DNA from 3 places in the Alteromonas sp. 5NW40-0090 genome. Region 2 is predicted to be linked to each of the others. Evidence: predicted binding sites of a transcription regulator. Region 2 holds the regulator's gene; each other region holds the start of a gene.
What was found. Region 2 encodes LexA, which represses DNA repair genes until DNA is damaged. Its sites were predicted from a motif close to TACTGTATNNNNATACAGTA; they were not measured.
Positions count from the first base shown of each region.

Region 1 (7,825 bases), on a different contig from region 2:
ACGTGTATGGTTAAGCCGTCTTTAGTATAAACCTTACCTTTGGCAGTAGTGGTAACGGTAGGCTCTGCACCTAGCTCTTCAAACAGCTGTATAATAGCCACTTCGCTTAGCTCAGCACCAACCACTTCACAACCCTTGGAAAGTAACCAAGCAATGTCACGGGTCTTTCCACATAGTGGAACAAATATGCGTTTTAACGAAGAATTAGAACTATCGTCGCCAAGCAGAAAAGACGCATACTTTACGAGAAGCACATTGCCTTTAGGTTCATGAAATCCAATTTCGTTCTTTTGCCATTTACTGTGCCAAAAACTATGTTCCATATAAGCCTCAAGTAGGTAAGCGATATATCTCTAAAAAAACGGGCGTTTTTATGAAATGTATTAGAAACAAAAAGGTAGCGAGAAACGCTACCTTTTAAACAAAATTAGTTATCAAGCGGTGTATTGAAGTCTTCAGATAACTCGAAGTCACCTTCAACCGTTGTCACTTTGTTGTCTACAAAGTTAATCACCATTTGCTTTTGAAAATCTTCACCACGCTTTTTCATACCGCGCTTCATATCGTAAACGTAATACCAAGTGTCATCGTCGAATGAGTCTTGAACAACAGGGTTACCTAGTACATAAATAACTTGTTCTTTTGTCATTCCAACGCGCAGCTTTTCCACATCTCTTTGATCAAGGAAGTTTCCTTGAGGAACGTCGATTCGATAAATCCAGTTCGAACAAGCGGTTGATGTAAGTGTGATACCAAGAATTACTAATAGGTGTTGCAACTTCATGCGTTAATTTGTCCAGTATTGCCTTTGTTAGTGTCAATGAACTTCGCTAAAGCGAATTTCGAGACTGTTTTATTGCAAGCGCGAAGGCATGCTACATTGACAACTATGACCAATCAACTGCATTTTAGTTCGATGCTGCGCTTTTAAGCAGTTCTTTTGCATTCGCTAGCGCCGATTTGGTTACTTTATCACCGGCTAACAGTCTTGCAAGCTCATCAATTCTGTCTTGCTTAGTCAGCGCCAACATCTGGGTTTCAGTACTTTCCCCGTCGGTAAGCTTGGTAACAAACAGTTGATTATGTGCCTGCGCCGCTACTTGGGGTAGGTGAGTTACACACATTACTTGCGATTGCTTACCTAATTTGCGTAAAAGCCCACCGACGATTGATGCTGTTGGGCCGCTAATACCCGTATCGACTTCATCGAATATCATGGTAGGTGTTGCGTGATGTCCGCTCGCGATAACCTGAATAGCCAGTCCTATACGAGAAAGTTCACCACCTGATACGACTTTTTCTAACTTGTCTGCATCTTGACCGGGGTTAGTAGACACTTTAAATTCTACGATATCTAGACCTGTGCTCACCGGCTTCTTAAGTTCGTCGTATTGAATCTGAATATCCACTTTTGCGTGGGGCATATTCATTTGGCGAATTTGCACTTCAATATCTTCGCTTAGCTTGCCTGCAGCACGTTGCCTGCTGTCAGAAAGCGCTTTGGTCGCGGTTAAATACGTTGCTCGTGCTTCTTCTACTTCGCCTTCAAGCGTACCTAACAGTGTTTCCTGTTCCGATAAAGCATTGAACTCGGCGGCAAGCTCTTGGTGATGCTGATAAAGTCCTTCTGGCATCACGGTATGTTTACGGGCAAGTTCCATCGCCTTCGCATAGCGCGCCTCAACTTGCTGTAAGCGAAGTGGATCGATCTCTAAGTGATCGCAGTAGCTACGTAGCTCTCCTGCTGCTTCTTCTACTTGAATTGCTGCATCATTAAGCATTGCAATGATTGGCGTTAAACTAGCGTCGTGCGCCTCTAATTCGCCTAAACGTTCAATACTGCTCTGTATAACTGACAGTGCGTTGCCTTCATCGCTTTCATATAAATTGTATACGCTGGTCTGTGCTTGCTCTAAAAGACTTTGCCCGTTACTCAGGCGCTTGTGTTCTATTTCTAACTCTTCAAATTCACCTTCTTCAATGGCGAATTCATCAAGTTCTTGAACCTGATAAGTTAACAGCTGAATTCTGTCTTCGCGCTGCTGAGCTTGTTCTTGAAGCGCCTTTAACGTGCGCTGCTTATCACGCCAAAGAGAGTAGGTTTCTCTAACTTGCACTAATAAGTCGTCGTGCTGAGCGTAACCATCAACTAATTCCCTTTGATGGTCTTCTTTCAGCAACTGTAGGTGAGTATTTTGACCATGAATGGCCAACAAAAATTGGCCTAAGCCTTTTAACTGCTGAAGTGAGGCGGGAATACCGTTGATAAACGCTTTTGAACGGCCTTCCTTTGAAATAACTCTGCGAATAAAGCAGCTATTCTCATCTTCATCTGAGGTGAGCTCATGTTCATCGAGGAAGGCTTTAGCTAATACATTGCCGGTTAAAGAAAAGTGAGCAATGATCTCTGCTTTTGCACTACCTTTTCGCACCGCATTTGCGTCGGCACGCTCGCCTAAGCACAAGCTTAAAGCATCAATAGCAATTGATTTACCTGCACCGGTTTCACCGGTTATAGCAGTCAACCCGTTTTCCAGTTGAACTGATAATTGTTTTACAACAGCAAAATTAGAAATAGACAGATGCGCTAACATAACCACACTCGAATAAGTTGAACATGATGATATATACAGTAACTGATAATATATACAGTATTTTTGCTGTGTAAAGTTAAGTCGCAAAATATTTATTTAAAAACAACCGGTGTCGATAGTAATGTTTTTAAAATCAGATTCATAGGTTGGAAATTTCAAAGATGGGTTATGAATAACCTCTAATTCGGGTTCGCCGCGAAGGGATAACTTAAAAAGGAGAGCCGAAGCTCTCCTTAACATTATAACTTTAATCTATTGCAGATAGTTCGGATTACAATCTGCAAACACAGTGGTCGTATTCTATTGCTGTAGCTCACCGCTGCCAGACTCAATGTGCGCGCGCACAAACCACTGGAACTGTTCTAAATCTGCAAGTTGGCCGGTGATCATATCTTCCGATACTGGGTCAATTTCACCTAGAAGCTCTAACGCTTTTCTATGGTCACCATTTACACCGTCATATACGGCATCTAGCGCCTTAAGGTGGTCAAGTACTAAACCTTTACCCAATTCATAATCGTTCCAGCTGCGACCTTCAACAATGGCTTTTGGTGTACCTTTCGGTACGCCACCTAATGTAGCAATTCGCTCTGCAATTGTGTCGGTCATTTCGCGTACCGCATCTACCTGCGGATCCAACATTTCATGCACACCGATAAAATTTGGTCCTACTACATTCCAATGAATGTGCTTCAACGTTAACTGTAAATCTAATAGTGCAACCAATCGCTGATCCAATACCTTGATTGTTTTGGCAGCAGCATCGTTATCCATTCCAGGGGCTGTAAATTTGATATTGGTGTTACTCATGATATCTCCTATTGAATGCAAATAAGTCAGCGGGATGCGAAACATCATTTAGGCCAAATAACAAAGACCTTGTGCTGACGGCTTGTTGTAATAGGTGCAACAGGTATGCCGAAAACTTATATTTCTATAAGTCTTGGTTTTCGTTAAGGAAATTAGAGAAGATTAAAATATCTTTATTTTTCAAGCCTGTAGCAATCAAGAAAATGCTACAGGCTTATGTAATAAATGCACATGGAATCAACTAAATGGAGCAGGGAGGTTAGTAAAGCTTACTACCCCAACCTAATTTTTTACGAAGTACATTGAAGTAGCTGTAGCCCTTAGGATGAACAAGATGGAGTTTGTCTACGCTTTTATTTATTCGAATTTCATCGCCAGGTAGCACCGGCAGGACAATATGGCTATCGCAACTCACTTGTAGCGAGTCACTGTTAACCTTTGATACTTTCATCGATACCTGACTGTCAGCATCAACAACGATTGGCCGGCTGCTCAGTGTGTGAGGAAACATGGGTACTAAAGTTAGCGCATCTAGCTTAGGCATTATAATAGGGCCGCCCGCTGATAAAGAGTAAGCCGTTGAACCTGTAGGAGTGGCTACTATTAATCCGTCGCTGCGCTGACTGAATACAAATTGCTCATCGATGTAAATTTCAAATTCCATCATATGGGCAACTTTTCCGTGGTGAAGCACCACTTCGTTTACAGCAGAGTTGTTACTTTTAAGCTTTTCGTGTCGATAAACTTCTACTTCAAGTAAGAAGCGCTCTTCTACTACGCATTCACCGTTAAAGATAAGGTCAAGTTGTTGAACAATATCATCGGGGTGGATATCAGTTAAAAAGCCGAGATTTCCGCGGTTTACACCGACAACGTGAATGTCAAAGCGAGCGAGCACACGTGCTGCACCAAGCATGCTGCCGTCACCGCCAACCACAACGGCAAGGTCAGCCTCTTTGCCAATAGTGACAAGGTTACAGCTTTTGAAGTTTTCAGTTTCAAGCTCTTCAGCAATACTTTCCTCAACCAATAATTTACAGCCTTTTGCCAATAAATATTCGGCAAGAATGTTCAGGCTGTCGTGGGTTGCAGCGTGCTGAGGTTTTCCAATTAAAGCAACGGTTTGATAGGGCATGGAATGCTAATGTCCTTTCATTTCCAATGGTTGGACATTAGCACAGGTTTTTTGCAAAAGAAAAGCGTAAAACGGCACACAGCGCAAGGTTTAGCGATCTTCTAACCGATTATAGTCGAGAAGACCGCCTTCAATAGGATAGCGCTCGCTAGACCATTGCATTAATTTATCACTAAACGCCCAAAAGTTAGGGTTGGTCCGGCGCATGCCAACATCGTCGAGCAGGGCTTTGTAATCGGCTTCGCTTTTAATGGATTTAAGCTTCTCAATCGAAGACGTTATTTCTGAGGCATTGATATACCAGAATGCGTCAGGGTAACTGCCCAACAAACCATGAACTAGCGTGATTGAATCTTTAGAAGGCTCCCGGTTTTCCTCTTCTTCAAATAGGCTATTTACATTGTAATGCGCGCTATTTCTAAGGGCAGTGAATACATCAATGTTGTCTGAGTTTTTGTCGTCTTGGATCACAATCATGGTAGTTTCAGGCATCAAGGTCGCTTGTTGAGCTGGTAGTGAATCCAAGTGCTTTAGTACTTCGAACTGTTCTGGTGATAGCAGACGTTTATTGTAGTTCGAGGCGTACGGTTGAACCTTGGCCAAGTATTGTGACAACAATTGATAGAGTTCTTGTTGAGGATTATCTGTTTCGAACGCTATGCCAGAAGGCTGTTCGAAACTGTTGATATCACCTTCCAAATAATCGGTTAGTTCAGGGCTGGCGTTTTGATACCAGGCGTTAAGAAGCTCATGGCGAGAGGCTGGGGGAAGTAGATTGAGGAAGTTCGACTCACCTTCCATACGTAAGAAGTCCATATACAAACGAGTCATCAGTTGATGCCCATAGTTACCATAGACGTCGAAACCAGCCACAAGTAAGTAGTGAATTCGCTCCAACAAGGCATAGTCAATAATCCATGCAGTTTTGGTCGGCTTACCAATCATTCCTTTTGCTACAGTGGCGTTATCGAAATGACGAAATACCGTCAAGCTGGCATTGGTATTATCGCCGTCGCCATCCCAAATGCTCGACAAATTCAGGTGAGCCCCGTCTTCAAACTCATTATTTAGAAAGGTGGTTCTGGCACGCATATATTCGCCCTGGCGCTTTGCGTATTTAACCCAATTTACTGCAAGGGCTGAGCTATCTTTTTCAGCGGGAAGGTGAAGGTTTTCTTTTTGAGAAGCGTAAAAAGCATTCACTTTTTCAGAGGCTGCAATGTCTGGGTCGACAAAGAACACCCAGAATCGATCGTTAATGACGTTAAGCGCGACTTGGCCTCTGCACACGGGACCTTTGATATAACCCATAATGGTGTTTTGAGCGCGTTCAAGCATAAATCGATAACGGCTTTCTACTGGCAATAAAGTAAAAGCAGTTAGTGGATTGGCTGCCACTTCAGGTTTGTATGAAGGCAATGCTTCTACAGAAAACTCTGCATCGATAAACCACGATTGCCACTTATCCATTAGTGCTTCGTTAATAGCGTACGCTTGATGTGTTTTACTCACAATAGTCGAATGCACTGGCTGAAGGCGATAATAAACGCGCTCGACCTCTGGATCGTCGAAGGGTCTGCGAGTGGCTATGATATCTAACGTTTGTCCTGGTGGTGTACGCGAGCGTACTAGGTCAAAAAACTGAGGGGGTTTTCCTTGTTCTGAAATGTCTTCGAAGTAGAGGTGAGACGTAAACAAGTGTTCGTAAATATAACGTGCGGAAAGCTGCATCTTGTTGCTATCGCCATTTAGCCACGCTTCTAAGTCAGATACTTTTTCATTCAGTTCTTGAGAGAGCGCTTTGGGCGACGGTAACGGCGCACCATGGTTTAACCATTGAATGAGTGTAGTGTGCTCAGCGTCAGATAGGGCTGGCAGGGCGTAGGGCATGCCTCCTAGAGGCTCACCAGCTATATATTCCCCCATTTCATCTATGGTTGGACACTGGTTTTGTCGGTTCAAGCTTACATCGAAACCGTCACCCAAATGAGCGGTGTTGGGCAAAGGGTGCTGTTTTTTTAGCAAAAGCATTTGCGCTAGCACCGAAGATTGGGTCGGCGAAGTGTTAGGTTTTTCTTTCGATTCTAGCACGTCGAAAAAGCCACGCTCTCGCCATGCGTCTACGTTGTGGGCGTCGAGAAACATTCTATTGGGTTGGGCAGCGGTGAGTCGTGTGCCTTCATAGACTTTTTCTTTGTTAGCACCTCTGGCTATACCTTCAGGAGATGACATCTTTAGTTGGCATGGCGCATCGTAACAGGCGTGGCAGACAACACAGCGCTGCGTTAATACTGGGTTTACTTGAGTATCAAAGAAATTGTCGGGCAAATTCTCCATGGCGGGCATGACGTTGTTTGATGAAAGTAAAGGAGCGTCAGTTTTCGGCCATTGCCATATCACTATAGCGATAATTGCTATAAGCAACGAAATCATACCGAGTTTCTTCATAATCGTATTCCACAGAAAAGTTCCAATCAGTCTATCACTCATTTCACGTACGGTGATGTTAATAATTAACCATTAACCATTAACGCTTGGCAATGGAAACAACCACACACTTGTATGCATTTGGAGAAAAGCTGAAGAGAAAGTGGGGCGATAACATTATTTTTACATTGTCATTGCTTTGGGCGTTGTACTAGGTATGCTGATGAAAAGAATTCGCAGCGAGGGAAACATGTCTCATCAAATTATTCTGCCAAGAGTGATGCACATAGGGAAAGGGGCGAGTCAGCGGGTTGCTGAAACGTTAAAAGGACTCAACTGCCATAAACCTTTATTGGTTACCGATAAGGTTATGGTTGAGTTGGGATATAGTGCTGCCATAGTGAAAGTGCTAGAAGAGGCGGGAATACACGCCGATGTATTTTCAGATACGGTGCCAGAGCCCACGGTGAGATCTATTTATTGCGGTGTGGATGCGTTCAAAACCCACGCTTATGACAGCATCATTGCTTTAGGTGGTGGAAGCCCCATCGATAGCGCAAAAGCCATCGCTATTTTGGGTAAGTACGGCGGCGAAATGCGAGACTACAAATTCCCGCGGGTTGTAGATGAAGCGGGGCTGCCGATCATTGCTATTCCCACAACAGCGGGAACGGGCTCAGAAGCAACGCGATTTACCATTATCACCGACGAAGAGACCACAGAAAAAATGTTGTGTGTTGGTTTAGGGTTTATGCCAACGGCAGCCTTGGTCGATTATTCATTAACGCAAAGTTTGCCTGCCCGCGTGACAGCCGATACAGGCATTGATGCGCTTACTCACGCTATTGAAGCGTTTGTT
Region 1 is NZ_BAAJLT010000018.1:49,068-56,892, reverse strand. Features, by position in the region: gene tmpT (thiopurine S-methyltransferase) at 1-323, opposite strand, end outside; gene AC27KT_RS19330 (outer membrane protein assembly factor BamE) at 428-784, opposite strand; gene recN (DNA repair protein RecN) at 909-2,594, opposite strand; gene dps (DNA starvation/stationary phase protection protein Dps) at 2,895-3,404, opposite strand; gene nadK (NAD(+) kinase) at 3,664-4,539, opposite strand; gene AC27KT_RS19310 (fatty acid cis/trans isomerase) at 4,630-6,972, opposite strand; gene AC27KT_RS19305 (iron-containing alcohol dehydrogenase) at 7,190-7,825, shown strand, end outside.
Region 1: a site for LexA is predicted at 2,635-2,654, ahead of recN (DNA repair protein RecN). Genes of this name have one in related genera too.

Region 2 (7,825 bases):
ACTTGGCGACAGCTGAGCATAACGATATCTGCGATTTGAGCTATAGCAAAGATAACCATTCAAATGAGGGAATGCTTGTAATTTCTGAGTGCCAGTGGGGAGAGGTGAAAGCTTTCACGCTTGAAGGTGGTCAAATTTCGGAACAATGGAGCGTTATTCATGATACGTATAGCGGTATGTCGCTTTTAATCGGCGACCTGAATAACGATAGCCGAAACGAAATTATCTGGACCGGCGACAGCGAAATTCAGGTTGCACAGCAAGATGCTGAGGGCGACTACGTCTTATCAGATATACGAACTGAAGCACAATCTTCTAATTACTTTGCTGCCGGCTGGGCCCCTTTTGGTGATAATGATGAAAGAGCTGTCTTTGTTAGTGAGACAACTAACTACTACACATCAATTCAAGTGCTGTCAGTTAACAAGGATAATGAGGTTACCATTAGCGACGAACTCGGCGACGATGTTTTTGACTACAGCAGCCCCGTTGTTACTGACTATAACAATGATGGCGTGGGTGAATTATTCACAGGAGCTTTGAATAGCAATACATCATTCAACGTAGTTAAGTTGTCAGATAACTCAATTCAGTGGTCGCTGAGCCAAAATCAAAACAGCCAAGTCTCACTCATCGAAGCTGTAGACGTTAATGACGATAATTTTGTTGATGCGGTCATTGTCGAAAACAATCGACTCAAAGCATTCGATATTGAAAACCAAGTCCTCATCGATTCTGTCATCAACGAGTTTTCAATTGATGCTGTCGCTGAGCTCACCAATAATGGTGAACACTTCTTTGCTGTTAGTGGCTATGAATCATTAAAGCTCTATACAATGCGAGATGGCGAGTTTGTCGGACTTAATGAACTAGATGTTTCTTGTAGTCAATTGATAAGAATTAATGCCGATGGCGACGACGCCTCTGAGTTCGCATGCTTAGATAGAAACTACAATAGAATAAATATTTATGACGTAACAAATGACGCCTTGGTACTTAAGGACGCCATAACGCCTACATTCAATCTTCAAAATATAGCCGTTATTCCGACGACATCGTCTAATCAATCAATACTTGGCATTTACCAAGCTGAAGAATATGACTCATCGTATGGTTATTATGACAACGTTGCTTACCGAGTCACTGAAATAGATAACAAAGGACATGTTATTTGGCGTAGCCCTTCCATTGGCATTAATCATGTCGATGGTATGCATACCCGAGAGAACAATGCCGGTGAAGTAGAGCTTCAAATAGGTAATCCGAACATGGCCCTTCTTGTGAAATAAAGGTAAGACACTTGTCGCTATCTATTGCTTATGGCAAAAGACGCGGCAAGTGCTTGTTATTTAGTTTTAGGTGTATATACTTACAGGAACTGTATGAACAGACAGGTCTTTTATGCGCCCACTCACAGCTCGACAAACAGAAGTTTTAGAACTTATCAAAACCACCATGCAAGAAACGGGGATGCCGCCCACGCGTGCGGAAATCGCTCGTCAACTTGGTTTTCGTTCTGCCAACGCTGCAGAAGAACATTTGAAAGCCTTGGCGCGTAAAGGCGTGATAGAAATTCTGCCGGGTACCTCTCGGGGTATCAAACTCAATATTCCCCTCGAAAATGACGTACCTGAAGAAGAAGGCCTACCTCTCATTGGACGTGTGGCGGCGGGTGAGCCAATTTTGGCGCAAGAGCATGTAGAATCACACTACAAGGTAGACCCTGCACTGTTTCAACCTCAAGCAGACTTTTTACTGCGTGTTAACGGCATGAGTATGAAAGACATAGGTATTCTAGATGGTGACCTCCTTGCTGTGCATCGCACCACCGATGTTCACAATGGCCAAGTCGTTGTGGCACGTGTAGACGAAGACGTTACGGTAAAGCGTTTAGAGAAACGTGGTCGTGAAGTATTACTTCATGCCGAAAACGAAGAATTTGCACCTATTCGAGTAGACCTAGCCAACGAACCTTTTGCTATTGAGGGGATCGCAGTAGGCGTTATAAGAAACGCGGACTGGATGTAAGGTTTTAACACCTTCAACGAAAAGCGGCGCACTAGCCGCTTTTTTTATGCCTTTTATTGCTTTATTTCTACCAGTTTTCTGGAGTTAGGGTGTACAAGCACGCTTTTAAAAAATGAACCCAACCAAAACTGTCAGAAAACGTATTAAGCGTATTTTGCCCGTGAATGAACTACTGAATATGCATTCATTATTTTAAAGTCTGTTTGAAAATAAATATTTACAACCTATTAGTTGTTGATTTTATGGTCAAATGATTGCTCATAGAACCTTTGGGTTGTTCAAAATGTGCGTTTGATTTCATCCTCGCTTAGTACATGCTCATTTCTTTTTCCATCCAATATGTAACGTAAGGCTGCCACGGCAAATGATTAAAAATTGAACGCTTCGTTAAATTTTTAACAGAAAAGACTAGACGGCACGGCATTATTGCGCAATTCTTAGACAGAGATTAACAAAATAATAACAATGACTCTAAATTTGTTTTACAAGTTGAGGTGATGGGTCAATCGTTCGCAAACCATTTGGTAGGGCATCGCGCAAAATAATCAGCGTTTTTGGTCTTGCTATTACGGAGGTGCTGAGTGAAACAACTAACGACCGTTTTCGCAAAATGGTGTTCAACAATACCGTTTTTGCTTTTTTCTCCTTTGCTTCTTGCCCAAGAAGTCAGTGAAGAGGCTTCTTCACTTAATTTAAGACGCGGTGCCACCGACATCAGTGGTCAGGTTTACGACCTCCACATGCTGATGTTTTTTATATGCGTTGGCATTGCTGTTGTAGTGTTTGGGGTTATGTTTGCCTCGATGTATCTGCACAGAAAGTCCCGTGGCGCGAAGCCAGCAAATTTTCATGAGAACGTGAAGGTTGAAATTGCTTGGACCGTTATTCCTTTCCTTATTCTTATTTTCATGGCGGTACCCGCAGCGAATACCCTAATTGCTATGGAAGACACGTCTGAGCCTGACATGACGGTGTTAGTAACAGGCTCTCAATGGAAATGGCATTACAAGTACATGGATAGCGACGTAGAGTTTTATTCTTTACTCGCCACTCAGCGCGAGCAAATAGAAAACAAATTTCAGAAAACAGATAACTACCTGCTGGAAGTTGACCGCCCATTGGTTATTCCTACTGGAAAAAAAGTACGCTTTCTTATTACTTCAGACGACGTGATCCACTCTTGGTGGGTTCCTGATTTTGCTGTGAAAAAAGATGCCAACCCCGGTTTTATTAACGAGTCTTGGGCCAAGGTGAATGAGCCTGGTATTTATCGCGGACAGTGCGCAGAGCTTTGTGGAAAAGACCACGGCTATATGCCGGTTGTGGTGATTGCTAAAGAGCCTGCGGAATTTGATAAATGGATGGGCGAACAAGAAGAAATTGTTCGCAAAGCGAAAGAAGAAGAGCAACGCCTACTTTCTATGAACATGTCGATGGATGAGTTAATGAAAGTTGGCGAGCGTGTTTACAACACCACCTGCGCAGCTTGCCATATGCCAAATGGTGAAGGTTTACCTGGCGTGTTCCCAGCATTAAAGGGCAGCAAAATGGCGTTAGAAGATCAGCAAGGTCACATTGATATTGTACTTCACGGTAAGTCGGGTACGGCTATGCAGGCGTTTAGCAAAATGCTAAGCCTTAAAGAAATTGCAGCGGTAGTGACTTATGAGCGCAATGCCTGGGGCAATAACACTGGCGACATGGTGCAGGCCAAAGACGTCAATGCAGTGGCAAACGGAAACTAGGAGCAGAAAAATGAGCAAAGCAACTGAAGTTATTTCGCCTGATACCTCTGCGCCTCATAGCGGTCACGCACGTGGCGATCACCTACATGATGATCATGAACACCACGACCATATTCCTAAAGGGATAACGCGCTGGTTGTTTACTACTAACCATAAAGACATAGGCACACTTTACCTGTGGTTTGCCTTTATCATGTTTTTAGTTGGTGGTGCGATGGCCATGGTGATCCGCGCTGAACTATTCCAACCTGGTCTGCAAATTGTAGAACCAAACTTCTTTAACCAAATGACCACGGTACACGGACTTATCATGGTATTTGGTGCAGTAATGCCTGCCTTTACTGGGCTCGCAAACTGGCTTATTCCAATGATGATTGGCGCCCCTGACATGGCGTTACCGCGCATGAATAACTGGAGCTTCTGGATTTTACCTGGTGCCTTTCTCATTCTACTGAGTTCGCTCTTTATGGAAGGTGGCGGCCCTGCTTTTGGTTGGACTTTCTACGCACCCCTTTCAACGACTTACAGTGGCGATTCGACAGCATTGTTTGTGTTCTCTGTTCACATCATGGGTATTTCATCCATTATGGGTGCGATTAACGTGATTGTGACCATCTTTAATATGCGTGCGCCAGGCATGACCTGGATGAAAATGCCGCTGTTTGTATGGACGTGGCTTATCACAGCGTTCTTGCTGATTGCGGTAATGCCAGTGCTCGCCGGTGCGGTTACCATGGTGTTAACGGATAAGTTCTTTGGCACCAGCTTTTTTGATGCTGCTGGTGGCGGCGACCCGGTTATGTTCCAGCATATTTTCTGGTTCTTCGGGCACCCTGAAGTTTACATAATGATCTTGCCCGCTTTTGGCATTATCTCGCAAATTGTTCCTACCTTTTCTAGAAAGCAGCTGTTTGGTTACGCGTCTATGGTGTACGCCACGGCGTCTATTGCCCTGCTCTCTTTTGTCGTGTGGGCCCACCATATGTTTACTACGGGCATGCCGGTGTACATGGAAATGTTTTTCATGTTTGCCACCATGCTTATCTCGGTGCCAACTGGGGTAAAAGTGTTTAACTGGGTAGCGACCATGTGGCGTGGTTCTCTAAGTTTTGAAATGCCTATGATGTTTGCTATTGCCTTTATTGTACTGTTTACCATTGGTGGGTTGTCAGGATTAATGTTGGCGATCACCCCTGTAGACTTCCAATATCACGATACATATTTCGTCGTAGCCCATTTCCACTATGTACTGGTAACTGGCGCGGTCTTTTCTATCATGGCAGCCGTGTATTACTGGTTGCCTAAATGGACAGGCAAAATGTACGACACAACCTTAGCTAAATGGCATTTCTGGTGCTCACTGGTATCGGTCAATGTGCTGTTCTTCCCTATGCACTTTGTTGGTTTGGCTGGAATGCCGCGTCGTATTCCTGACTACGCATTACAGTTCGCTGATTTTAACAAATGGATAAGCTTGGGTGGTTTCGCATTCGGTTTATCTCAGCTCATTTTTCTTGCTCTGCTTATAAAAGCGTGCAAAAAGCAAGGTGAGCCGGTATCGGCGCAAGTTTGGGACGGCGCAGAAGGATTGGAATGGGAAATTCCATCACCCGCTCCTTATCACACGTTTGAAACACCACCTGTCGTTAAGTAACGGTAGGTGGAGTTGTGAATTGGTCATTCCTTTCAATCGGCAAAAGCTGACGGGAATGACATTCACACATTGCAGGTGGTGAGGGAGATAAGCGGTTAAACAAGCGTTTATCAACCTTCACCTTTAGATTTACCCGGAGGTCACGTGATGTCACAGCAAAGTGCAAATAACAAGATGGTTATCAAACTTGTTGCTATTGTCATTGGCATGTTTGGCTTCGGCTTTGCCCTTGTTCCCTTGTACGACGTATTTTGCGACGTTACAGGAATTAACGGAAAAACCGAAGGCACGGCCGCGGTTTATCAATCGGTTGAGATTGATGAGTCGCGAGAAGTGACCGTCGAGTTTATTACTCGCACAAATACCGGTATGCCCTGGGAGTTTCGTGCTGAAACTAAGCGCGTGAAAGTACACCCTGGCGAACTTAACACGGTGTCGTTTTATGTGAGAAACCCTGCATCAAGCAATATCGTAGCTCAGGCCATTCCCTCTGTATCCCCCGGAACGGCAGCACTCTACCTGAACAAGACTGAATGCTTCTGCTTCAATCAGCAGCCATTAGAAGCGGGTAGTGAAGCCTATATGCCCATGCAGTTTTATGTAGACCCTCAGTTACCTGAAGAAATCACGTTTTTTACCTTGCAGTACACACTCTATGACGTCACAGCGCGAGCCAGTGACCTAACAACAACACCGAATCCCTTTATGGCTTCCACACCATCAGCTGGCGAATAAGCCGAAGGGATAAGGAGATGAAAATGCAAACCGAAGTACAGAATCACGAATACCAAAAATATTATGTACCCGCACAAAGTCCATGGCCCATTGTAGGGGCCGTTGCTCTATTTCTTATCGCCGTTGGCGCAGGAAATTATGTGGTGCAGGCAACTAAAGGCGAAACCGGCTATGGCGGTCATATTCTTCTAGCGGGAATAGCCGTGTTGTTGGTTATGCTTGTTGGCTGGTTTAAAAATCAAATTGACGAATCTATGGCCGGGCTTTATAGCGACCAGCTGGGGCGCTCATATCGACAAGGTATGAGCTGGTTTATATTTTCAGAAGTGATGTTTTTCGCTGCGTTTTTTGGTGCTCTTTACTACGCGAGATTTATTTCCGTTCCGTGGCTTGGTGGCGCATCGAATAACGCTATGACCAATGAAGTCTTATGGCCGACCTTTGAGGCCATGTGGCCGCTGGTGTCAACGCCAGGCGGCACTACCACACAGGAAATGAGTGCTGCGGGTTTGCCCACTATCAACACGGTTATTTTGCTTATCTCATCTATTACACTTCACTTCGCTCATGTGGGACTAGAGCAAAACAAACGCAAACAGCTAACCCTAATGCTGGGTATCACTATCTTACTTGGATGTGGGTTCTTGTTCTTACAGGTAGAAGAGTACATACATGCGTATCGCGACTTGGGGCTTACGCTTCAGTCAGGCATTTACGGCAACACCTTCTTTATGCTCACAGGGTTTCACGGCATGCATGTGACCCTCGGCACCATCATTCTAATTGTATTGTTTTTTAGGGTCTTGAAAGGCCATTTCACGCCTGAAAACCACTTCGCGTTTCAGGCGGGGAGCTGGTACTGGCACTTTGTAGATGTAGTGTGGGTCATGCTCTACATCTTTGTTTACGTACTTTAAAAGGGAGCCCCAAACTCAGTAAGGCCTTGGGTTTGGGGTAATTAAACCGGTACCAATAGCGATAAGAATAATAATAACAATGACGGCAGAAGTGAGCACTCGTCGACCAATGTACTTACTCATAGGGCCCTTAGACGTGTCATTTTTCATCATGATTCGCATCGCCATGAACAAATTCACAATCATGTACAGCACCAACGCAACAAGGACTATTTTTATCAACATATTCACCTCTGTTTTTATTCTAATTTTGCATGGTGCGAAATAATCATGTTTTCTCGCACTCGCCACGTTATTCCTTGGTTACTCACGGGCTTTAGTGTGGCGATTATGTGCGGTTTAGGGTACTGGCAACTTGATCGCATGGTCCAAAAGCAACAACGCTTAGCTAGCATAGCGCAAAAGCAAAGTAATGGAACCTTGAGTTTAGAAGAGGCGTTATCTCATGATGATCCTCGGGATATTACCGTATCGTTCAGCGGCGCAATAGACGCTAACCATGTGTTGCTTTTAGATAATCAGATTCACAATCAGCGGGTGGGTTTCGATGTCATCGTACCGGTAAATACCAATGTCGGGTGGCTATTGGTTAACTTTGGCTGGGTGCCTGCGCCAGACTTAACGCGCACGCTACCGGATATAAGTTTTACAAGCCAAACGCGTGAATTAATCGGCGTGCTTAGCGTGCCGGGTAACAACCCCTTAGTGAAAGAAACCAACATGGCTTTGTCGCAAAGCCCCGCGCT
Region 2 is NZ_BAAJLT010000002.1:111,895-119,719, forward strand. Features, by position in the region: gene AC27KT_RS02565 (hypothetical protein) at 1-1,289, shown strand, start outside; gene lexA (transcriptional repressor LexA) at 1,402-2,028, shown strand; gene coxB (cytochrome c oxidase subunit II) at 2,610-3,773, shown strand; gene ctaD (cytochrome c oxidase subunit I) at 3,784-5,427, shown strand; gene AC27KT_RS02585 (cytochrome c oxidase assembly protein) at 5,575-6,162, shown strand; gene AC27KT_RS02590 (cytochrome c oxidase subunit 3) at 6,186-7,079, shown strand; gene AC27KT_RS02595 (DUF2909 domain-containing protein) at 7,095-7,304, opposite strand; gene AC27KT_RS02600 (SURF1 family protein) at 7,350-7,825, shown strand, end outside.

Region 3 (7,825 bases), on a different contig from region 2:
GCTTTTCAAAGGTTGGAAAAAGCCAATATTCATCGCTGAGCAACAGTTTAATGTATTCAGCCTTATCTTGGACTTGTTTCATATTGACTGGTAAACGGTCAATTACAGAGAAGATTTCAGCTTTTAGCTCGCCAAGTTCAGTTGGCGCTTCAAACAACGTTTGCTGAGTTTGCGCAATGAGAATGTCCCAGCGTATAGCTTTACTCTGTTTGCGGGTGTCTAACCACTGCATCAGCGGTGCGATTTCTGTTTCTAGCAAATGCACCGTTTGTTTTGCGTATTGATTCAGCAGCTTTTCATCTGACATTTGCTCGACAATTTGCCAGCTATCGCGAATATTGATATTGCGTTTATCAAGTGCATCGATATCTTGTTTAAGCAACTTAGCTACTACTAAGAACGACTCGCGTTCAAACTTGTTGAGTGCAGTAGAGGCAAGCAGCATACGCATCTCAAAACGCTTCTGAGCTAACGATTTGGTAATAGTTGGCTCTATTTCCTCATAATCGAATTCGAAATAGTCAAAGTTATTCCAGTGGTCAAAAATTAAGAAGCGTGTTTTGTCTTTGCCCTTGCCAAATAGATCGGGGCATAAACGTGTACCACGTCCAATCATTTGCCAGAATTTAACCTTTGACTTAACAGGTTTTGCGAACACTAAATTGACCACTTCTGGCACATCAATACCCGTATCTAACATATCTACCGATATCGCTAGAGTGATATCTTTCTCTGGCTCGCCTTCTATCCCTTTGAATTGATCAATGAGGGCTTCTGCTCGTGGTTCGTCAGAGTGAATAACCTCACAGAAGCCATCACTTAACTCTGGATACATTTCGTCAAACAATTCTTTGAGCAAACGAGCGTGGTCGATACGGCGAGCAAAGATAATCGACTTGCCAATGAACTGTTCGTCTTTATCTTTGATACCATTTTCCATCAAGTTTCGAATTATTTGACGATTGGTATCAAGGTTCATAACCGCTTTATCGATGTCTTGAGCGTTAAACTCTAGCTCGTTTGGATCTTCGCCCTTGTCTTCTAGTTCCGCGATTTGCTCATCCGTTAATGAGCGCTGATTTATCCCTTCTCGTAGAAACTTAGTCGTCATTGTCATGATATCGAATGGCACTAAGTGATCTTCTGCAATGGCTTTTTCCAGTGGGTAATTCGCCGTTGGGCTTTTGTAGTCGCAACCAAATAGCTGGCAGGTAGAGCGAGATACCATTTCTACTGGCGTAGCCGTAAGACCGACTTGCAGACAATCGTAGTATTTAAAGATATTACCAAACACGTTATATACCGAACGATGTGATTCGTCTGCGATAATTAGATCGAAATAACCCACGTCGAACTCTTCATAAATACTCATCATGCCTGGGTAAGTAGCGATAAAAATACGCGCACTGTCGCGATATTTCTTTTCACTCTTACCCACTACATAAGGCTTAGCTTGCAAGAAGTCGACAAAAGCTTTGTTGGCTTGTTTACGCAACTCTTTGCGGTCACATAAAAATAGAATTCGTTTAGCCCACTTTGCTTCTTGGAGTGATTTAGTTAATGCTATTGAAACCCTAGTTTTACCAGTCCCCGTAGCTTGAACGATTAATGCCTTCCGGCGTTTTAGTTCGAACGTTTCATGAACACGTGTGATTGTTTCTAATTGATAGCGTCGGCCAGCGATACCGTGATCTATTTCAACCGTAGATAACGGCTGTTTCTCGACTCGCTGAAACTTCACCAAATGCTGTAGTGAGCTTTTAGAGTAATAACCATAAATTTTACGGGGTGGATACTTTTGAACGTCATCCCAGATGTATATGTCGTGCCCGTTGGTATAAAACATAACAGGGCGTTGCCCATACTGCTTTTCTAATGCATCTGCATAATCTTTTGCTTGTTTTTTACCTAGCCGAGCATCTTTTGAAGTTCGCTTAGCTTCTACTACTGCAAGCGGCTTGCCGTCGTCATCCCATAGCACATAATCAACATAGCCTATGAACGTCTTTGTTGGTTGATATTGAACTTCTATTTCTTGACCAACTTGCTCTGTGGATGTGCCATCATCAGACACATCCCAACCCACTTCCCTCAATTCTGAGTCGATGAGATATTTTCGTGTAGCGCTTTCATCGAAGTTTAAAGTTTGAGAAGCGACTTTGCTGAAATCCGTAAAGTATTGCATTGCAGCTTTATCGGCAACGGCTGTGGCCTGCTTATTCTTTTGAAGTAGCTCTTGATAGGCTTTGCGCTGCTCTTCTAACTCAGCCATTGCTTGTTTATGCAATGCTTCGCTTTGCTCAAGCTTTTTCTTTAATTGGCCGTCAGGTTTTTCTACTTCTTTGAATTCCGGAATAGCATCACTTTGTACATTGTGAAACGCACAATATAGCCACGCACCGACATGGTAAGCTTGCTTAACCGCAAACAATGCATCAGCTGTGGTGCCCTTGTTATCGTGAACGGCTTTGTTGCCTAAGTTTTTAAGTAAATGAAACTTATCTAGAATTGCCGACGATGACAGCTGAACAAAGTCCTCCCCCTTTAACTGTTCGTTAAATGTTGCACGGGGTAAACAAGGTAACTTAAGAGTTCGATAAATCCAGCCAACCAAATGTTCACTGTATGAGCGCAGCTTAATAAGCGAGCCAACAGGGTCTGAATAGGTGTATTCTTCAGCGTAACCGCCAAAGTCAGCTAGCTCAGGCCAGTCATTTCGTAAAAACTCAAAATTCATCGATTGCTTCATTCCGATTGATTTCCCTATTCCTTAAATTGCAGGTCGAGTGCCAAGTTTTTATTCAATAGCGCTGTAGGCATACTACTCTATTTCAATTCCAAGTGTTTCTATCCACTTAGTGATCACTTGTTGGCTATTTAAGCCTATCATTTTTGCTGCTTTCGTTTTGTTATTACCCGCAGCTTTCATTGCCGCTTTCACATACTTTTTCTTATATTTTTCAACAAGGTTGTTTATATCTACTCGTTGACCAAGTGATAAAGTCACGTCTGACTCATCAGTTGTTGAATTACGAATTATGAGAGCTTTTTGAATATCTACGTCGGTTATTGTTTCTGCGTCTGACCACAGAAAAGCACGATTAATTGTGTTCCATAACTCTCGGATGTTGCCGTGCCAAAGCTGTGACTTGATAAACTTTATTCCCTTTTCAGAAATATTCTTACTTTTATAACCTGGATATTTGTTAGCTGCTTGGTTGAGTTCATCAACTAATTCCAAGACTAATGGCTCAATATCTTCAAGGCGTTCTCTAAGTGGTGGAATATGTAGTAGACCAACTGCTAGGCGATAGAATAAGTCTTCCCTGAATTCACCTTGCTCAACAAGTTCCAGCAAATCCCTATGAGTCGCGGCAATAATCCTTACATCTACTGTTATCGTTTTTTTGTCACCAACTCTGGTAATTTCGCCCTGCTGTAACGCTCGCAACAGCTTTACTTGAACACTCGGCGTTAACTCCCCTACTTCATCAAGAAATAATGTGCCGCCATTAGCTTGTTCAAATAAACCCTCGTGTTTTTCGTTTGCGCCAGTGAAAGCACCTTTAACATGCCCAAACAAAATAGAATCTACTAGAGACTCTGGCAATGCTCCGCAGTTAACAGTTTTGAGTGGCTTGCCAGCTCTAGGACTTGCCGCATGAATAGCATTTGCAATGACTTCTTTACCCGTTCCCGTCTCACCCAACACTAAAGCTGGCAACTCAAGCTCGGTTTCAGCTACTCGCTTAGCTTTTGTGATTAGATTTTGCATTATCTGTGACTGAGCAGTGATGTTGTCGAACTGTTTGTGAGATGAAGGCGCTTTTACAGCTTTATCTGCGATGCTTTTCGCAGCTGATTTAACATAGGTCTCACCAAAATCGACTGGTACATCAACATTTTCGATGGTGTTATCACGTTTAGACTGAATGAAATACGTGTTGTGTTTACCTTTACCGACTAGTACCGATGCTACGCTCATTGCGGGTGTACCGGAGGTAATATTGATATAAAGCTCTTTACTTTCTTCTGATAGCTTTGAAACCCACTTTTCTGTTTCTCTTATTATTGTAGGGTAATCGGTTGGGCCTGCTATATTAGCTTTAAATATTGAAACATTGTCGGATGGACGACCGGACTCTCTGAGTTTCTTTATTAACCACTTCTCATAGGGTTGCCAATCACTTTCCCAATCGTTGGCAAAGATAAATATACGGTCGAATGCTTGGGGATTTTGCAGTGCTATCGTCGAAATAGCAGCATGTTCGTTTAGCTGCATATTCCTGATATCAGTGTTACCTATCCATGTATAAAGTGTATTCACGAGCTTTAGGTTCGTCCATGCGTTCCAACAGATAACTTATCTTACACAAAATAATTTTTTTTACTAATGTCTAAGTCGTCAACCTATTGCCTCTAAAGAAGTTATCTACCAACACCGCCAAGCACCATTACCATGGATAAATAAACAGTACATGTATACAATATGGACTCCGATGATTTTAATCACTTTAAAATGAAACAAAGAAAAATTATTCACGTCGATATGGATGCGTTTTACGTGTCAGTCGAAATCAGGGATAACCCAACACTAATTGATAAACCTGTTGCAGTTGGAGGCAGCCGAACATCTAGAGGAGTTCTTTCTACCTGTAATTATATTGCTAGGCAATTTGGAGTCAGAAGTGCTATGCCAACCAGCATGGCTCTTAAAAAATGCCCTGATCTTGTGTTAGTGCAAGGAAGAATGGAGGTCTATAAAACGGTAAGTGCGGAGATCCGTGAAATTTTTGAGCGTTATACAGACATAATTGAACCCCTCAGTCTTGACGAGGCCTATCTAGATGTTTCTCAAAGTAATTTGTTTGGAGGTTCTGCCACATTAATTGCAAGAGATATATGCCGCACTATTTTTGAAGAATTGGATCTTACAGCCTCAGCAGGTGTTGCTCCGATTAAATTTTTAGCGAAAGTCGCTTCCGATATCAATAAACCTAATGGAATTTACGTCATCGCACCGAACGAAGTAGATCTATTCATTGATAATATGGAGTTAAAAAAAATACCTGGTGTTGGGAAAGTGACAAATGAAAAGCTTAAGGCTGAAAACTTTGTATATGGGCGGGATATTAAAGCATCAAACTTAGAGTATCTGGTTTCTAGGTACGGAAAGCTTGGTCATTTACTTTGGGAAAGGTGCAATGGAGTGGATGATAGGCCCGTAATGACTAGCAGAACAAGGAAGTCTGTAGGGGTTGAGCGAACGTTCCCAGAAGACATTTTTGATATAGTAACGCTAGAAGAAATTTTACTTCAAAAACTGCTACCAGAACTCGAACGAAGAGCCGAGAAGCACCTAGAAAGTAGGTCAATTGGAAAGGTAGGAGTCAAAGTGAAGTTTTCTGATTTTCATCAGACCACTAAAGAATTCGCAACAGACAAACTCGATGGTTCCATCTTATCTGAATTACTTAGAGAAGCCTTTTCTAGGGGGAATGGCAAACGAGTTCGCCTTCTCGGAGTTCAGATTGGTTTATCGCCAAGTAAAAATTATAACGAGCAAATTTCATTTGAATGGTAATCTACTTGATATAAAAACGTGAATACAATTCAAGTGAATTAACCTGTTGTAAACTTCCGTTGTAAGTCTAACGGTAACCTTCCTATCGCCATATCAACTGTCTCTTTTACATGTTTGCGCTTCAAAGTCTGGTTTTCTTTTCGAAGCTGTTGAAGCTCGTCAACAATCCGTTCTTTCTTTTTTATTCTGATACCTGTTCTTGACTGAGGGTCAGTTAAAGAGTCCTGCTTTCTTTCGAAAAGTGAGAACAACGATTCATTTATGATGTCAAAATATTCTCTGATTCCTTTTTTCGCATCACTATCTTTGTCCCTCCCATAAAATATATTATTCGCGCTTTGTTCAATAGCTCTACCTACATCACTTTTCTTAATTGAGTAGACGCTTTTAGGAGTTTTAGGAGAAGCAACCTTGTTATAGTCATCAATAGCAGCTTTTCTCTCAAAATATAATTTATTAATTGTCGCCCAAGCCCTGTATAGATAGTGGGCTTGGTCTTTGGGGAGCCAGCTTGGCTCACTTCTTCCTATTGGCTCTAAAACTTCTTGAGGCTCACCTTGTTGATCAAGACTGTTCAGGAACTCTTCCGATTCTAATTTATCTAGTTCTTCGTTACGCATACATTGCCTGCTCAGCTTTCAGCTTTTTCTCTACACTATTGATTGCCTTTCTTATGACTAACAGAATTTTATCAACTGATTCGTTATTTTCTGAGGATTTAAGTTCATTAATTCGCTTGTAGCTAGAGCGTAATGTAGGCAGATGAGATTGAACCATAAACCCCATAACATCTTCATTTAGGCATTCTTTCACAAACGGCAACACTGTTTGCCATATTCCCCTGAGGTTTCCCTTAGTAATTACAGCATTCGTACAGCTCAAACAAAACACAGGTTTCGCGTTATGAGGTTGAATATCTCCCATTTCTGCACATTTAGCTCGAATCTCTCCACCTTCACGCGGTACACACGTTGCAAAATAGGAAGGATTAAGAGAAATAACACGTCTTTCGATAGATTCCTTCAGAGTTCGAATTGAATTATTTGTAATTGCATTTGTCATAGATACAGCTTTTTTTACATACCGAGCAAACCCTCCGAGATATTCACTGTCCACTTTGTCAGAGTCCGATATGATAGTATCAACCAGAGAATTGAGCACTTTTATTCGTGCCACTTTAACTATACTTTTTGCCTCTTTTTCTCGTAAATAGGCCATAAAAAACGATTCATCAAGATGACAAAACTGGTGACGAATTACTGCACCAATGTCCCCCTGATACCGTGTTAGCACAGCTTCAGCCCATATATGGCGAAATGAGTGTGGGGTTGGATAACGGATATCAGTTAGCAATTCACCAATGATGGTGGTAATCGCAGCTCTGTCGAGAATATTTTCTATGTCATCTTTGTTAGACTTCAGCCACGTTTTGGTATCCTCTGGCATCGATTCATCTATTAACCGCTTATAATCAAAATCCTCTATGTTTCCTGATTTACTGAACTCTACAAGTTTTTCTTTCAGTTCTGTACTTCGGGCGAGCTCAATTTTCGCAGCGTTTGACTTTATTTCTTTACCGGAATTTATAAGATGTTGAACTCTTGAACTGGATAAATCGTAAGACGCTTGTAAAACGCTAAATTTATTTTTTTCATCTAGTGACATTTCCTGGGTGGGAATATTAGATAATCTTTCTAATTCAAGCGCGTCGTTAAAAGGCTTGTAGTTTAGAGCGAAGTGTCCCCAATTACTCTGAATACGGGTTGAGATCGCTCTACCTGATTCATTCGAAGTAGGTTGGTTAAGTGCGCGCCCCCGATTTATGTACAAGCACGGTTGATCTTCGGCGGAATTGAATAACTCGTTTAATTGGGCTGCAACTTGATAGCATTGTGACGTAATTTCGCGGTCTATCTTGCTAGTACCGTTTGTTTTAGGACAATACCATTTCAATTTAAAGCGAAATGGGACATGAGAGTTATCTAGTATGTCCAAATTAGCGTGACCAGAAATTGCCTTTAACGGAAAACCGAACTCAGACTTACGGTAACCAAGCCAAGAGACGACTAGTGAGGTCATTGCATCTCCTACGCGGTCAAACTCTTGGACTAAAGAGGCGTAGCTTCGAGTCTTATTTTTTAACAGTTTTGCAATCCATTTATTTAATGAAGCTATAAACAAGTCACTACTTAGCTTGCCTTTACCTATTACTTCATCCATTTTCGTATAAATATCGTCAAC
Region 3 is NZ_BAAJLT010000011.1:75,517-83,341, reverse strand. Features, by position in the region: gene AC27KT_RS14555 (type I restriction endonuclease subunit R) at 1-2,749, opposite strand, end outside; gene AC27KT_RS14550 (sigma-54 interaction domain-containing protein) at 2,822-4,327, opposite strand; gene dinB (DNA polymerase IV) at 4,490-5,584, shown strand; gene AC27KT_RS14540 (hypothetical protein) at 5,623-6,204, opposite strand; gene AC27KT_RS14535 (hypothetical protein) at 6,197-7,825, opposite strand, start outside.
Region 3: a site for LexA is predicted at 4,458-4,477, ahead of dinB (DNA polymerase IV). Genes of this name have one in related genera too.